Regions from separate parts of the Devosia sp. SL43 genome, predicted to be linked through region 2. Evidence: predicted binding sites of a transcription regulator. Region 2 holds the regulator's gene; each other region holds the start of a gene.
What was found. The regulator PhoB, encoded in region 2, activates phosphate uptake and scavenging genes when phosphate is short. The targets are predictions, from matches to a motif close to TGTCATNNANCTGTCAT.
Positions count from the first base shown of each region.

Region 1: a site for PhoB is predicted at 2,798-2,814, ahead of IM737_RS18720 (alpha-D-ribose 1-methylphosphonate 5-triphosphate diphosphatase). Genes of this name have one in related genera too.
Region 3: a site for PhoB is predicted at 2,441-2,457, ahead of IM737_RS05600 (esterase-like activity of phytase family protein). Genes of this name have one in related genera too.

Region 1 is NZ_CP063401.1:3,828,797-3,834,559, reverse strand. Features, by position in the region: gene phnG (phosphonate C-P lyase system protein PhnG) at 1-224, opposite strand, end outside; gene phnF (phosphonate metabolism transcriptional regulator PhnF) at 301-1,026, shown strand; gene phnN (phosphonate metabolism protein/1,5-bisphosphokinase (PRPP-forming) PhnN) at 1,029-1,592, opposite strand; gene IM737_RS18720 (alpha-D-ribose 1-methylphosphonate 5-triphosphate diphosphatase) at 1,589-2,737, opposite strand; gene IM737_RS18715 (extracellular solute-binding protein) at 2,940-4,277, shown strand; gene IM737_RS18710 (ABC transporter permease subunit) at 4,351-5,235, shown strand; gene IM737_RS18705 (ABC transporter permease subunit) at 5,245-5,763, shown strand, end outside.
Region 2 is NZ_CP063401.1:1,348,042-1,353,804, reverse strand. Features, by position in the region: gene IM737_RS06685 (MFS transporter) at 1-1,297, shown strand, start outside; gene IM737_RS06680 (DMT family transporter) at 1,301-1,723, opposite strand; gene IM737_RS06675 (DMT family transporter) at 1,720-2,211, opposite strand; gene phoB (phosphate regulon transcriptional regulator PhoB) at 2,431-3,132, opposite strand; gene phoU (phosphate signaling complex protein PhoU) at 3,288-3,998, opposite strand; gene pstB (phosphate ABC transporter ATP-binding protein PstB) at 4,021-4,803, opposite strand; gene pstA (phosphate ABC transporter permease PstA) at 4,874-5,763, opposite strand, start outside.
Region 3 is NZ_CP063401.1:1,130,991-1,136,753, forward strand. Features, by position in the region: gene IM737_RS05595 (AsmA family protein) at 1-21, opposite strand, end outside; gene IM737_RS05600 (esterase-like activity of phytase family protein) at 213-2,375, opposite strand; gene IM737_RS05605 (ATP-dependent helicase) at 2,579-4,921, shown strand; gene IM737_RS05610 (S1 family peptidase) at 4,924-5,706, shown strand; gene IM737_RS05615 (hypothetical protein) at 5,710-5,763, opposite strand, start outside.

The DNA of each region.
Region 1 (5,763 bases), 1.7 Mb from region 2:
CTGGCCCGGCTTACGCTGGCCTCGCCCATGTTGAACGGCGCCCCGCCGCCGCCAGCCCGGCCGCGCACCATGACGAGGCCAACCTCGGGTCCCCGCACCTTGCTGTGCCCAGGCTTGTCGGCCCAACGATCCCAGAGCTCGGCCAGAGCTCGCGCAGGAGCGGCAGCGAGCACGTCGAGAGCCGCCTTCCTGGCTTGTGCATTCTGCGAGAGTGCTGCGTGCATACTTGCCTCGATTTGTCTAATGAACTAGACAACTAATGTCCTGAGTCCGGTGCTACTCTCCTCGTGTGAAAATGCAATGACAGTTTTGAAAGACGAGCTTGGCGGCGTCGCCCTCTGGCGCCGCATCGCCGATGCCATTCGCCTCGATATTATTGGTGGCAAGCTGGCCAGCGGCGATCGCCTTCCCACCGAAGCCCTTCTGGCGGAACGCTTTTCCGCCAATCGCCACACCGTGCGCCGAGCCCTGGCCGTGCTGGCCGAGGAGGGCGTAGTTGGCGCCGAACAGGGTCGCGGCACCTTCGTGCGCAGCGCCAAACGGCTCAGCTATCCCATTGGCAAACGCACCAGATTCACTGAAGGGCTCGCCGGACAGGCCCATCACATCGGAACCCAACATCTTGGCGCCAGGCTCGAAAATGCCACCGCGACGATCGCCAAGGCACTGGCCATCAGGCCCGGCGAGAAGGTCACCCGCATTGATGGCGTATCCTCCGCCGATGGTCGCCCGATCTCCCGCGCCACCACCTGGCTGCCCTATCGTCGCTTTCCCGATATCGGCGAGCGGATCGAGCAGTTGCACCGCATGACGGCGGTGTTTTCCAGTTACGGCATAGACGACTATTCCCGGGCCTCAACCCGCATCTCGGCCCGCCATGCAGACGTAGAGGAAACCAAACTACTGGGCCTGGCGCCGGGTGCGATTCTGCTGGTGTCCGAGGCTGTGGACGTGGATTCGGAAGGCAATCCAATATCTTACGCGCTAAGCCGCTTTCCGGCGGAGCGGATGGAGTTGGTGGTTTAGGTCTAAGCCCGAACGCCCATCCGCGCCGCATCTCCCAGCAGCCGCACGAACTGCGTCCCTGCGGCCTCCAGCGCTCCCGAATTGTCGATCTTCACGGTCCTCGCCGGCAGCTTGTCGCCGACCCGGCGGTCCAGCCGGCCCTGGATCGACTCCGCTGTCTCACGGCCGCGGTTTGACAGGCGCCGCTCAATCACATCGCGTTCCGCCGTCACGAGCACGACAACCGCATCTGGATAGCGCTCGACCAGCGCCGGGATCACCGCGCGCGACAGGTTGGCCACCACCACCCGGCCTGCTTTTAGGTCGTCCTCGAGCCCTATCGGCAACCCGTAGCGCAAGCCATGCGCGTCCCAGTTCAGCGCAAAGGCCCCGTCCTGCTCGGCGGCGGCAAAGCTCGCCACATCCATGCTGTCATGGTCCTCACTGCCGCCATCGGCCTGCCGTGTCACCACGCGACGGACGAAGGTCACCCTACCGCTGGCCTCCAGCCGCTCGCGGGCAAAGCCGATCAGACTGTCCTTGCCGACGCCACTGGGTCCGACGACAGCGACAAAGGTTCCGCTCATATGACCCGCTGCCCCTCGCGCCAGACCGTCAGCACGATCGGAATGCCGTCTTCGACGCGCAGATGCACGAAGTCCGCCCGCTTGCCGACGGCAATCTCGCCGCGGTCATGGAACCCACCTGCTTCGGCCGGTCGCTTGGTCACCATCTGAACGGCCTTGGGCAGGCCAACACCTTCGACAGTCTCGGCCAGGCAGAATGCCGACTGCAGCATCGAGAAGGGAATGTAGTCCGAAGATAGAATATCGAGCAGGTCATGCTCGGCCAGCTTGCGCGCCGAGATATTGCCCGAATGCGAACCGCCGCGAACGACGTTCGGTCCGCCCATCAGGATAGCCATGCCCGCCTGGCGCGACGCCTTGGCGGCTTCGAGCGTGGTGGGGAACTCGGCGATGTGCATGCCCAAGGCCTCGCCCTCTTCGACATGCTCGCGCGTGGCGTCATCGTGGCTGGCCAGCACGATGCCCTTGGCGTTGCACATCTCGGCAATGGCCCGGCGCGTGGGGCCGGCATAGGCCTGCGACTGCTCGTTGCGGCGACGCACGAAGGCGTCGAAATCCGCGTCGCTCATCTTCTTCTTGCCCTGATAATAGGCGCGGCAGGCGTCCATGCTGGTGAATTGTCGCTGGCCGGGCGCATGGTCCATCAGCGAAGCCAGTCGCACCGCCGGATCGTCCTTGAAGAATTCGAAGGCCTCCATGCAATCGGGTGAGGACACTTCACAGCGCAGATGAATGTGATGCTCCGCCCGCAGCCGCCCGGCGCGCATGCCGGCCGCAATGGCGTCGGCCAGGATGCGCATATCCGGCGTGCCCATATCGGTGTCTTCATCGAGACCGACACGGATGGCGTCTAGCACCGTGGTGATGCCCGAGGCGGCAATCTGCGCGTCGTGCGCCTGCACCGCGGCCACCGGGTTCCACCGTACCCGCGGCCGCGGTGCGTAGTGAGTTTCGAGGTGGTCGGTGTGCAGCTCGACGAGGCCCGGAATCAAGTAATCCCCCTCGAGATCGATACCGGTCCGGCTGGGCGTGCCGATATCGGTGACCACCCCGCCATCCACGCGCACTGAACCCTCCAGCACCTCGTTGGCCAGCACGATCCGGGCATTGGTAAGGACGAGTTCACCGAGGGCGATGGTGTTCATGAGCGGACGATTTCCTGCGCTGCTTCTGATCTATCTGCACGCCTGCGCTAACCGAAGTTGATGACAGTTTGGCGACCGCAATGTGGTCATCCAGACGTCACGCAACTGTCGGTTAATGGTCACGGCTCTGCAAGGCAAACGTCAAACAGCGCCACTAGAAGTCCGGCCGCCCCTAGGCATTCCCTATCGGAGACAGGCCCAAATGAACCGCACCACGCTGCTTACCGCAGCCTCCACCATCGCCGTGCTCGCGCTGGCAACTCCCGCCATGGCCCAGACCAAGTTCGAGTTCTGGTATGGCCTGTCCGGCGATCTGAGCGATCGCATCCAGGACATGTGCAAGGACTTCAACGCGTCGCAGGCCGACTATGAAATCGTCTGTGTCAGCCAGGACAACTACGACGCCAACCTGCAGAACACCATCGCGGCCTACCGCGCCAACAAGCAGCCGACCATCACCCAGATCTTCGACGCCGGCACGCTCGACCTGATGCTGTCCAAGGCCTATGTGCCGGTCAAGACCGTGATGGCCGACGCCGGCCTCGACGTGGACTTCGGCGACTATTTCGCCGGCATCGCGTCATACTATTCGACCTCGACCGGCGAACTGCTGTCGATGCCGTTCAACTCTTCGACGGCGATGATCTATTACAACACCGACGCACTGGCCAAGGTCGGCTTCGAAGGCATTCCGTCCACCTGGACTGAAGTCGAGGACGTCGCCCGCAAGATGAAGGCCGCCGGCTATGAATGCCCGGTCGCCTTCGATCCGGCCGGCGTCTGGCAGTGGTACGAGCAGTTCTCGGCCATTCACAACCAGCCCATCGCTACCAAGGGCAACGGCTTCGGCGGCCTCGACGCTGAAATGGCCGCCAGCCAGGGCCTGTTCGTCGACCAGCTGACCTGGATCAAGGCCATGTATGACGAGGGCCTGTTCGTCCATAAGTCCAAGGATGTCGGCCAGAACGACCTCGACGCTTTCGCTGCCGGTGATTGCCAGATTTTCTCGGGCTCGGTTGCCGGCCACGGCACCGTCACTGCCAAGGCTATCGAAGGCCTCAACTGGCAGGTTGCCATGCTGCCGATGCGTGAAGGCGTCGAGCGCACCAACAGCCTCGTCGGTGGCGCTTCGCTGTGGACCCTCCAGGGCAAGACCGAAGAAGAATACAAGGGCGCCGCAGCCTTCTACGCCTTCATCTCCACCCCCAAGCAGGCCGAATGGTGGTCGACCGTTACCGGTTATATCCCGGTCACCAATTCGGGCTTCGAGGCCATGAAGGCCAACGGCTTCTACAACGAAGCGCCGTATGCCGGTCGTGAACTGGCCATCGAGAGCCTGACCGCCACCCCGCCGACCGAGAACACCCGCGGCATCCGCCTGGGCAACTACGCCTCGATCCGCGCGGAAATGGTCAAGACCATCCAGGACGTGCTGTTCAACAACGCCGATCCCAAGCAGGCGCTGACCGACTTCGACGCCAAGGGCAATGACATCCTCCGTCGCTTCGAAGCCACCTATGCCGGCGCTTCGCTGCTGTAGTTCCTGACTCTCCTGGCACGGGCGGCAATCAGCCGTCCGTGCCTTCCTTCTTCAGCGATCCACGGAGGCGGCCATGGAACGACGCGCCTACTACAAGAACAAGACCCTGCCCTGGCTGTTGATCGCTCCGCAGCTGATACTTGTCCTCGTGTTCTTCTACTGGCCGACCACGCAGGCCCTGTTCTGGGCGTTTACGCTCGAACAACCCTGGGGCGGCGGCAATAGCTGGGTCTGGTTCGACAATTTCCTCGCGATCTTCCGCGACCGTGAATACTGGTCGACGGTGTTGCGCAGCGGTTTCTACGCCGTCGTGGTGACCGCCATTTCGATGGCCGTAGCGCTCACTTTGGCCGCTTTCGTTGATCGCGCGCTCAAGGGCACCAAGCTCTTCCAGTCGGTTTTCGTCTGGCCCTATGCCATTGCCGCGCCGGCCGCTGGCGTCGCCTTCCGCTTCATCTTCGCGCCGGAATCGGGGCTGGTCGGCTCGATCAACGAGATCTGGCCCGGTGTGTGGAACCCGGCAATCAACGGCGTGCATGCTTTGGCGATGATCATCATCTGCCATGCCTGGCTCGGCATCGGCTACAACTTCATCTTCTTCCTGGCCGCCCTGCAGATGATCCCGCGTTCCATCTCGGAAGCCGGTGCCATGGACGGCGCCCGCCCGGTGCAACGCCTGTTCGACCTGCAACTGCCGCTGATCGCGCCGACCTTCTTCTTCCTGTTCATCATCAACCTGATCTCGAGCTTCACCGACAGCTTCGGGCTGATCGACACGATGACCGAGGGCGGGCCGGTCGGCTCCACCGAGGTGATGGTTTACAAGATCTATTTCGACGGCTTCAAAGGGCTCGATTATTCGGGTGCTGCGGCCCAGTCGATCGTCCTGATGATCCTCGTCATTGCGCTCACTTTCGTCCAGTTCAAATGGGTCGAAAAGCGCGTCCACTACAACTGAGGACCGGTCATGATCGAACGCTCCCCCATCTTCGATATCGTCACTTATGCAGTGATGATCCTCGGCCTCTTCGTCGTCATCATGCCGTTCTGGATCACCTTCGTGGCCGGGTCGCAGTCGCTGACCGAAGTTAGCCAGGTGCCAATCGTGCTCTGGCCATCGACCCATCTGTTTGAGAACCTGCAGGAAGCCTGGACCCGTGCCGATCTCGGCCCGAAAATGCTCAACAGCTTCATCGTCGCGGTCGGCGTTACGGTGGGCAAGATCACGCTGGCGGCGCTGTCGGCCTTCTCCATCGTGTTCTTCAACTACCGCGCCCGCATGGTCTGCTTCTGGATGATCTTCATCACCCTGATGCTGCCACTCGAAGTGCGCATCGTGCCGACTTACTCGATCGCCGCCAATGCCCTGCTGCCGTTCCAGTTCATTCTCGACAATCTAGGCATCACCTGGCTGATCCAGAGCCTGTCGGGCATTCAACTGTCGCTCGAATGGAACCTGCTCAACTCCTATCCGGGCCTCATCCTG
Region 2 (5,763 bases):
GCTGGGCTTTACCTTCCTGATCGGGTGCGGGACGGCCTTGTTCAACCCGTCGTGGCAGGCGTCGATGGGCGATATCGTGCCGCGCAGCGATCTACCGGGGGCGGTGACGCTCAATTCGATGGGCTTCAATATGATGCGCAGCGTCGGCCCGGCGGTGGGCGGGCTGATCGTGGCGCTGGCGGGAGCTGCGGCGGCGTTTGCGGTCAATGCCGTGTCGTATCTGCCGCTGATTGTGGCGCTGACGCGCTGGAAGCCGGAGCGGCCGGCGAACCGGTTGCCGCGCGAGAATTTCGCCAGCGCCATGTGGGCGGGCATCCGCTACGTGTCGCTGTCGCCCAACCTGACGACAGTGCTGCTGCGCGGTTTCCTGTTCGGCTTCGGCGCAGTGGCGGTGCTGGCGCTGCTGCCGTCGGTGGCGAGCGAATATGTCGGCGGCGGGGCGCTGGTCTATGGCACGCTGCTGGGCTGTTTCGGGCTGGGGGCCATCGGAGGGGCGTTTCTCAACGGGCGGGTCCGCGAGCGCTTCAGCAATGAAGTGATCGTCCGGGCAGCCTGCATCGGCTTTGCGGTGAGTTGCGTCGGGTTGGGCTTCAGCCGCGATCCGGTGCTCAGCCACTTCGTGCTGTTGCCGGCGGGCGCCTGCTGGGTGCTGTCGCTGTCGCTGTTCAATGTGTCGATCCAGCTGTCGTCGCCGCGCTGGGTCGTGGGGCGGGCGCTGTCGCTGTACCAGACGGCAACGTTTGGCGGCATGGCAGCGGGGAGCTGGGTCTGGGGCCTGAGCGCCGACGCCGTGGGGCCGGACTGGGCGCTGGCCATGGCCGGATGGGTGCTGCTGGCCTGCGCGGTGGTGGGACTGCGACTGCCGCTCGCACAGTTCGATCAGCGCGATCTCAACCCGCTCAATACGTTCAACGAGCCGGTGCTGAAGCTCGATCTGCGGCCGCGCAGCGGGCCGATCATGGTGATGATCGACTATGAGATCGCGCAGGAGGATATCCTCAAATTCCTGGCGCTGATGGCGGATCGGCGGCGCATCCGCATTCGCGACGGGGCGCGGCAATGGGGCCTGCTGCGCGATCTGGAACGGCCCGACATCTGGGTCGAGACCTACCATGTGCCGACCTGGGTGGACTATGTGCGGCACAATATGCGGCGGACCAAGGCGGACGCGGACAATATCGAGGCGCTGCGGGCCCTGCATCGCGGAGAGGGTCTGCCCAAGGTACACCGGATGATCGAGCGGCAGACGGTGCCGCTGGAGGACGACACGCCGCTGCGGGATATGCCGGAGGTTTGAACCTCAGCGCGGCCGCTGGGTGAGGGCCACGCCGCCCAGGATCAGCACGACGCCGAGGGCGCTGGCCCAGAGTGTTACCGGCGCGCCGCGCAGCAGGTCGAAGATGACGCCGAACACCATCTGGCCGCCGATGACCAGCAGGGCGGTGTTGATGGCGCCGATGCGGGCGATGAGCCAGCTGCCGGATGCCACGAATATGACGCCGACCGGGCCGCCGAGGAAGGCCCACCATGGGGTCTGCATGGCGCCCTCGGTGATCAGGCCGCCGATAACCAGACCCAGCACCGTGAGCAGGGCAAAGCCGACCAGGTGGTTCCAGAACGAGGCAATAAGCGGCGTGGTCGAGAGGGCCAGGCGGCCGTTGAGCTGGCGGCTGAGGCTGACCAGCACGCCGGCCAGCACCGCGTAAAAGACGAAGAGGATCATGCGCCGCTCCCCTGACCGAGAAGGATGATCAGTAGGCTCCCCAGCCCGATCAGGGCGATGGCGCCGATGTCTCGCAAATCCAGCCGGCGGCGCGGCAGGCCGAACAGGCCTAGCGTGTCGGCGGCGAGGCTGAAGGCGACCTGGCCGGCAAGGCCGAGGGCCAGCGTGCCGGCGACAGCCAGCGGGGAATTGACTGCCGTCGAGGTCAGCATGACGGTCACGGCGCCGGACAGGCCGCCGAGATAGGCCCAGAGTGGTGGTCGGTTGGCGGTGCCGGGCGCGACTTTGGAGCGCGTGCGCCAGAGCAGCGCCAACAGGACGATGGCAGCGAGGGTGCCGGTGCCGTGGGCGAGCCAGGAGGAGAACAGTGCTCCGCCGGTGCGGCCGGATTCGCCGTTGAGGAACACCATCAGGGTCAGCAAGCCGCCGCTGGCGAAGGCGGCGATGAGGTGGAGGGGCTGGGGCCGTGGGGTGGAGGCGGTGGACATGGGGACGACTCGGAGGGGATTGCTGGAGGACAATCGGCCAGTCGGGTGAGTGTGCCAAGACGCTATGTGGGACGGGGACGGGGGGAAGAAAGAATACCCCCACCTAGCCTCCCCCTGAAAAGGGGGAGGGACCGATTGAGTTTGCGGCACAATTGGAGGCTAGGCACCAGCCGGATTCCTCCCCCTTTTCAGGGGGAGGCTAGGTGGGGGTACTCTTGCTCAGGCGACCTGGGCGAAGCGTTCGTCGAAAGCGTAGCCGGCGCCGCGGACTGTGCGGATGGGGTCGCTCTCGCGGCCGCGGTTGATGGCGCGGCGGAGGCGGCCGATATGGACGTCGACGGTGCGCTCGTCGACATAGACGTCGTTGCCCCAGACGCCGTCGAGCAGTTGCTCGCGCGAATAAACGCGGCCGGGATGGCGCATCAGGTATTCGAGCAGGCGATATTCGGTGGGACCGAGATGGACGTCGCGGTTGGCGCGGCGGACGCGGTGGGTAGTGCGGTCGAGCTCGAGATCGCCGACCTTGAGGGCGGCGGTGACCAGGTTTGGATTGGCGCGGCGCAGCAAGGCGTGGATGCGGGCGATCAGCTCGGGAACGGAGAAGGGCTTGACGACATAGTCGTCGGCGCCGGTGGCGAGGCCGCGGACGCGTTCTTCTTCCTCGCCGCGGGCGGTGAGCATGATGATCGGCACGCGGGCGGTTTCATCGCGGGCGCGGAGGCGGCGGCAGAGTTCGATGCCGGAGATTTCGGGCAGCATCCAATCGAGCAGGATCAGGTCTGGCAGCTTGTCCTGGATGGCATGCTGGGCCTCGTCGCCGGTTTCCGCGGTGACGACGCGGAAACCCTCGGCTTCGAGGTTGTAGCGCAGCAGGATGGCGATATCGCCTTCGTCTTCGACGACGAGGATAGTGGCGGGCATGGAGTGGCTCCCGTCGGGGTGCGGGCCGGCTACGCCGACCGTTGTTTCATCTCCAGGTCATCCCCGCGAAAGCGGGGACCTCTGTTTAGAGGCAACGGAGGTTCCCGCTTTTCGCGGGAATGACCCGGTGGGTGTTGCGGCTGGCGTGCGTGACGTCAGGCCTTGATCTGGGTGCGGTGCAGTTCCTGCACGTCTGATGTCAGTTGCTTGCCGGTCTGCAGGTAGTAGGCACGCTCGGCGATGTTGGTGGCGTGGTCGCCGATACGTTCCAGGCTCTTGGCGCAGAACAGAAGGTGTGTGCAGGGCGTGATGTTGCGCGGGTCTTCCATCATGTAGGTGAGGAGTTCGCGGAACAGCGAGGTATGCATGGCGTCGACTTCGTCGTCGCGGTTGCAGACTTCAATGGCGCGAGCCGAGTCGCGGTTGGAATAGGCGTCGAGCGCTTCCTTGATCTGGCGCAGCACCAGGGCGGTCATGTTCTTGACGCCATTGTAGAAGGTGGGCTGCAGGCTCATGCCTTCGAGTTTGAGCGAGCGGCGGGCCAGCTGCTTGGCCATATCCCCGACGCGCTCCAGATCGGAGGCGACATGGATGGCGGTGACGATGGCGCGCAGGTCCGATGCCATGGGCTGGCGTCGGGCGATCATGGACACGGCCATGTCGTCGATCCTGCGCTGCATGTCGTCGATGCGCTGGTCGGCGATGATGGTGAGGTCGGCCAGCTCGCGGTCGAGCTTGAGCAGGCTCTTGGTGCCGTTCTCGATGGCGACTTCGACCTGGCCACCCATTTCGGCGATGGTCTGGGCGAGGGCGGTGAGTTCGTCGGAATAGGACTGAACGATGTGGTCGGTGCCGGTATTGGCCATAGTAGCTTCCTCTTCCCGGCCCTTAGCCGATACGGCCCATGATATAGTCCTGGGTCTGCTTGTGGACCGGGTTGGTGAAGATGTCTTCGGTGACGCCTTCCTCGATCAAATTGCCCAGGTGGAAGAAGGCCGTTTTCTGCGAAACGCGAGCGGCCTGCTGCATGGAGTGGGTGACGATGACGATGGTGTAGTTCTCGCGCAGTTCGTCGATCAGCTCTTCGATGATGGCGGTGGCGATGGGGTCGAGGGCAGAGCAAGGCTCGTCCATCAGGATGACTTCAGGGCCGACGGCGATGGCGCGGGCGATGCACAGACGCTGCTGCTGGCCGCCGGAAAGCCCGGTGCCGGGCTCGTTGAGGCGATCCTTGACCTCTTCGAACAAGCCCGCCTTGCGGAGCGAGGAGACGACAATCTCGTCCATGTCGGTCTTGGAGCGCGCAAGGCCATGAATCTTGGGGCCGTAGGCGACGTTTTCATAGATCGACTTGGGGAACGGATTGGGCTTCTGGAAGACCATGCCGATGCGGGCGCGCAGTTCGACCACGTCGAGCGCGGGATCGTAGATATCCTCGCCGTCGAGCTTGATCGTGCCGCCGACCTTGGCGCCTTCGATCGTGTCGTTCATGCGGTTGATGCAGCGCAGGAAGGTCGACTTGCCGCAGCCCGAGGGTCCGATGAAGGAGGTGACGGCGCGATCGGGAATGTCGATCGAAATGCCATGCAAGGCCTGCTTGGCGCCGTAATGCACGGTGACATCGCGGGCAGTCAGGCGAATCTGGCGTTCGAGCATGTCGGTCGGGTTCATTGCGGTGTTCACTGATTGCTGGGTCATTTTGATCTTGCCGGCGACCATATCCATTTGATGCTTCCTTTAGCTAGGCGCGCTTTTCGAGGCGCGAGCGCAGATAGATGGCGACGCCGTTGAGCAGGATCATCACGAGGAGGAGGACCATGATCGCGGCGGCGGTGCGCGGTTCGAAGAAATTGCGGTTTTCGTTGCCCTGCCAGAGATAGATCTGGACCGGCAGGGCGGTGGCCTGATCGAAAGGCGTAGCGGGCACGGCAGCGACGAAGGCCTTCATGCCGATCAGCAGCAGGGGAGCCGTTTCGCCGAGGGCGTGGGCGACGCCCAGGATGGTTGCGGTCAGGATCGACGGAAAGGTGACCGGCAGCACATGGTGGAACACCATCTGCGTCTTGGACGCACCCATGCCGAGCGCAGCCTGGCGCAAGGCCGGGGAGACGCCGAGCAGGGCGCCGCGGGTGGCGATGATGATGGTGGGCAGCGTCATCAGCGTCAGCACCAGGCCGCCGACGATCGGCGCCGAAATGGGCAGGTGCATGTAGTTGATGAAGGCAGCGGCGCCGAGCAGACCGAAGACGATGGAGGGCACTGCCGCCAGGTTGTTGATGTTGACCTCGATGAAGTCGGTGATGCGCGACTTTGGCGCGAATTCCTCGAGATAGATGGCCGAGGCCACCCCGATCGGCACGGCCAGGACGATCACCACCAGCATCATCCACAGCGTGCCGACCAAAGCGCCGAGCAGACCAGCGGAGGCCGGGGCCGAGCGGCTGTCGACGTTGGTGAAGATGGACCAGGCGAAGCCGTTGCTGATGGCGCCGCTGGCGACCATTTCGTCGATCAGCGCGCGGGCCGGGGCGGAGAGCTGCTGCTGGGTGTCGGGCAGCGAGCGGTCGATATTGCCCTTGATCCAGTTCTGCGCGTTGGCCGACGCGAGGACGTCGACCTCTACGGTCTTGC
Region 3 (5,763 bases), 220 kb from region 2:
GATGTAGATGCGGTTCAGCACTGCGCGTTAGCCACCCGGATTCCAGCGGCAGAGTGTAGGCAAGAGCGGCCCCCGCGCAACCCCGCCATTGCCTTGAATACATGCGAGGTTTCGGGCGGAAAGGGCACGGCGCGGATCACGCTTTGGTCACCGGGCAAATAAGTAGCGGCCGAACCCGCAGGTCCGGCCGCCGCAATCACAGTCGAATTAGCCTACAGCGCGCCGATCGACCAGAAGAACGTCTCTCCCGAGCTGTCATCGGTGCCGTCATTGTCGGCGATGACATAGCCCGTGCCGGACGCGTCGATGGCGAAGCTTTCGACCTTGTCGACAACATAGCCGTTGTTGCTGGCCAGATCGGGGACCAGGTCACGTACCAGTTCCTTGGTCACGACGGGCAATTCACCGTCGAGCGCAGTAGGAACGAGTTCGGTCAGGGCGACGCGGTAGATCGCCTTGAGGCCAGCCTTGCCAGCAATCTGGTTGTCGCGCTCGACGATATAGGCGTAGTCGCCATGCACGGTGATTTCACTAAGGCCAACCCAGCCACCTTCCGGCGCAGCTTCGAGCGGGTAGCGCACCGCGCCCCATTCTTCGCTTTCGGTGTTGTAGGCGAGCAGTTTCACCGAGCCCTTGTCGTCATCGCCCCACTCACGCTGCATCGCAACCCAGAGCGTGTCGCCAACCTTGGCGACGCCTTCGGCGCCGAAACGCTTCTGGCCAGCCAGCAGATCGACCGGGAAGCCGACTTCATCCTCGATCTCGCCATCGGCATTCACATGGATGAGGGCGTGCGGCACCAGCTTGTCGCTGTCGCCCTCATTGGCGAGCCAGAAGCCGCCTTCGCCGTCGAGGGTAATGCCTTCGAGGTCGAGCTTCTGTGCGGTCGCGCCGTCACGGGTGATGATGGTCTTCTTGACGATGCGCGCCGGCTTGGCCGTCGCGTCGATTTCGTAGATCGCCGGGGCGCCATTGAGCACGCTGTCGCTGACGGCGTAGAGAATGCCCGGCTTTTCGGCATCGCCAACGGCGCCCGAAATGGCGGCCCAGCCGATCGGATGGCCGTCTTCGCCAAGGTCGGAAATCAGCTGCGGATAAGCCAGTTCGGCCTCGGCCAGCTCATAGAGCATCACATGCGAACCGCCGAGGCCGTCTTCACGCAGGTCGACTTCGTTGGCCGTGGCGAGCAAGTTGCGCTCGGGGATGGCGACGAGGCCCTCCGGCGAAATGCCCGACGGCAGCGACTGCACATATTCCGGCTCAGCACCGGTGTCCTTGTAGACGGCGATCAGCGACGACCGCTCTTCCGCAATGAAGATGTACTGGTCGTCGCCAAAGGTCGCGACTTCGAGGCCTTCTGGTTCCACGCCCTTCTTGTTGCGGAAATCGGGATAGTGGCCCAGCTGGGCAGCGTTGACGTCAAGCGCATTGCCCGAATCGAACAGCACAGTGCCGTCCTTGCCGAAGATGGTGAAGCCACGCGAGCCGCCGTCGAGGTCGCCCTCGTTGGCGACGACCAGGCGGTCATTGTCGAGCCACTTGATGGCGTCGGGTTCGCGCGGCACGGCATCCTTGTCGGCCGAGAAATCGATAGTACCGTCATTCTTGGTATCGACGCCTGAAACGCCCACTTCGCCGGCGGAGAAGCCGCCGGTCACGGTGCCGGTCTTGGCATCGACGATGGCGATCCAGTTGTTTTCCTGCAGCGTCACGGCGATTTCGTCGGCATCGTTGAACGCGACGAATTCGGCTTCAGCATCATCACCGGCAATATCGGCGATGCCGGCAAGCTCGACCTTCTTGATTTCGGCCTCGGTCACGGCGCCGTCGGTCAGCGTCACGATCGTCAGGAAGCCGGTCGGGGCCTGCGGAATGGCACCATCGTTCACGTCTTCGTCGCGCTCGTTCTCGATCGCGATGGCGAGGATGGTGTTGTCCGCGTTGTGGGCTATCGAGTCGGGCTGGCCGCCCAGGTCGAACTCGCCGTCGATCGCCTTGGTCGCGATATCGACCACAACCAGCTTGCCCGACGGTTCGGTGAAGCTCTCGGACGTATTGACCGCTACATAGGCCTTGCCACCGATGACGGTGACCGAGGTCGGTTCGCCATCCATGTCGAGGAAGCCGCCGGCCTTGGGGGCCTTGGCGTCGGTGATATCGACAAAGCCGATGCCGCCTGCCGGGCTGTCCGAATAGATCAGCGTCATGCCGTCATCGGTCGCGGTGATGATCTCGGACGAGCTGACCTCCGCTTCCGGATTGTTCAGTTCCACCGGAAAGCTGGCGACGCGGTTGAAGACTTCGGCAGCTTGACCCGTGGCCGTGGTGGCCAGCAGGACAGCTGTGAGAGCGGCAAGACGCTTGTTGAAATGCATGAGGGAGCCCCATTGAAGAATGGGACTCGCATAAGGTTGGCGCACGACCTGTCGATGACATCGGCATGACGGTTTGGTGACAGGCAGCCGTCCTATACATCGGCCCTTGCCGACCCTATATTGCACCGTGAACAAAATAAGATTCGTCAATCCCGCTGCCCTCTCGTCCCTGCCCTGGCGACGCGGCGATGGAAAGGCCCTCGATGCCCGGTGAAGCCCACCCCCTGGACCGCCCGGCAGCGGGCTCCATAACCAGCCAGTTCGGCCGGAACCAGCAGGTGCCGGATTATCTGCGCGGCCTCAACGAGGAACAGCGCGATGCCGTGCTGAGCATCGATGGACCATTGCTGGTGCTGGCGGGCGCCGGCACGGGCAAGACGCGTGTGCTGACCACCCGCATTGCCCACATGATCAACACCAATCGCGCCTGGCCCTCGCAGATTCTCGCGGTGACCTTCACCAACAAGGCCGCCCGCGAGATGAAGGAGCGCATCGAACGGCTGGTTCCACGCCTCGATTCCATGCCCTGGATGGGCACCTTCCACTCCATCGGGGCCCGCATCCTGCGCGGTCATGCAGCACTTGTGGGCCTCACCAGCAGCTTCACCATTCTCGATACCGACGATCAGATCCGGCTGATCAAGCAGCTTCTCGAGGCCGAGAACATCGACGAGAAGCGCTGGCCCGCCAAACTCTTCGCCTCGATGATGGATGGCTGGAAGAACAAGGGCCTCTTGCCCAAGGATGTCTCCCCCGCCGATAGCGGCAGCTACGCCAATGGCAAGGGCGCCAAGCTCTATGCCGACTATCAGGCGCGGCTGAAGACCCTCAATGCCGCCGATTTCGGCGACCTGCTGCTCGAATGCATCCGCCTGTTCAAGGAAAATCCGGATGTACTGGCCGAATATCACCGCAAATTCAAATACATGCTGGTCGACGAATACCAGGACAGCAACGTCGCCCAGTATCTCTGGCTGCGCCTGCTAGCCCAGGGCAAGCCGGCCAGCGAAGCCAATATCTGCGTCGTCGGCGACGACGATCAGTCCATCTATGGCTGGCGCGGCGCCGAGGTCGACAACATCCTGCGCTTCGAAAAGGACTTTCCCGGAGCCAAGGTGATCAAGCTTGAGCGCAACTATCGCTCGACCTCCAACATCCTCAAGGCCGCCTCGACGCTCATCGCTTACAACGAAAGCCGCCTCGGCAAGACGCTGCACACCGATGTCGGCGAAAATGGCGAGCTGCTCTCGGTGACTTCCGTCTGGGATTCCGAGGAGGAAGCCCGCACCGTCGGTGACGAAATCGAGAACTACCAGCGCGCTGGCGAAGCCCTCAATTCCATGGCCATCCTGGTCCGTGCCTCCCACCAGATGCGCTCGTTCGAAGAGCGCTTCATCACCCTGGGGCTGAACTACCGCGTCATTGGCGGCCCGCGCTTCTACGAGCGCAAGGAAATCCGCGACGCCATCGCCTATCTCCGCACGGTCTCCAACCCAGCCGACGGCCTGAGCTTCGAGCGCATCGTCAATGTGCCCAAGCGCGGACTGGGCGATTCCACCATCCAGATCATCTACAACACCTCGCGCGCCGCCGGGGTGTCGCTGTTCGCCGCGACGCGCATGCTGCTCGAAACCGAGGAGCTCAAGCCCAAGCAGCGCACCACTTTGCGAGAGCTGGTCGGCCAGTTCGACAACTGGTCGGCGCGCCTCGACGGCATCTCGCATTGGGAACTGGCCGAGCAAATCCTCGACGAAAGCGGCTACACCGCCATGTGGCAGGCCGACAAATCGCCGGACTCGCCGGGGCGCCTGGAAAACCTCAAGGAACTGGTGCGTTCGATGGAAGAGTTCGAGACACTGGGCGGCTTCCTCGAACACATCTCGCTGGTCATGGACCGCGACACCGCCGAGGCCGACGACGCGGTGTCCATCATGACGCTGCATTCGGCCAAGGGGCTGGAATTCGACACCGTCTTCCTGCCCGGCTGGGAAGAAGGCCTGTTCCCCAGCCAACGCACCATGGACGAGTCAGGCCGCGCCGGCCTCGAAGAAGAACGCCGCCTCGCCTATGTCGGCATCACCCGCGCTCGCAAGCGCGCCCGGCTGTCGGTGGCGCAAAACCGCCGCATCAATGGCCTCTGGCAATCGGCCATCCCATCCCGGTTCCTCGACGAACTCCCGCCCGACGCCGTCGAAGTCAAGGATACCGGCTCATCCTATGGCGGCTACGGCTATGGCGGCGGCGCCACCAGCCGCTTCAATAAAGCCGACCCCTTCGAAAGCGTCTACGAAACCCCCGGCTGGCAACGCGCCCGCAACCAGCAGGCCAACCGCAAGGGCGGCGGCCCGCTCACCATCGACGGCGACCTCGTCGCCCGATCAGTCGACCTAGGCAACGACAGATCGGCATTCGGCAGAGGCGACCGCGTATTTCACCTCAAGTTCGGCTATGGCGCGATTGCCGATATCGAGGGGAATAAGTTGACCATCGACTTCGAGAAGGCCGGTCGGAAGAAGGTGCTGGAGAGCTTTGTTAAGAAGGGGTGACCTTGAAGCCTGAACTATTGGAACCGCTTAAGGGCGCCGATGACCCGAGCAGGTACTGGAGCCATGACAAGGACGGGGTAGTCGGTGACGGAAAGGCCATGTTGGTTCCTATCCTAACTTATCGATCGCCCGGTCCGGCAGACTTCCGCTTCTTAGGGACTGGCTTTTTTATCGCACCCGGAATTGTTGCAACGGCCAAGCACGTCATTGAGGCATTCGAACCTGGGCGTTTCCCGCTGATCTTTCAATTTGAGCAGGAAAACCAAGTCTCAATGAGGCGGGTGCATGAAATATGTGTGCACAAAGAATCTGATGTTGGAATTTTGCGCGTGTTGGGTGAGAAGCCGAACCACACGAACAAATGTGCTGTGTTAACAAGCAGAAAGCCTCAAGCCGGTTCACTAGCATTTACTTCGGTCGTCGCGAACACGAAGGTTTGGGCAGATGGACCAGGACAATCCATCGCAATGAATGTAGAAAATTTTCGTGGAAAGGTCGTGCAGCAGTTTCCCACTGGCCGCGATAGGGTGATGTTGCCATGGCCCTGCTACCAAGTTGATTTTCACCTGCATGGCGGCGGCAGCGGGGGACCAGTCTTTGATGCCGGCGGCGAAGTTTTCGCAATAAACTGTGCCAGTCACACCCCCGAAACTGACATTGCTTTCGTTACCTCCGTCGACATGCTCCTCGGATGCATAATACAGAATATAGTCATTGAGAATAAATCGTACACAACGGCAACTATAAGAGATTTAGTTGACGCGGGTATAGTGCTTTATACATAGTGATCACGGAAACCGCTTCCCAATCTCCTCCACATACGCCTTCGCCAGTCGCCCAAA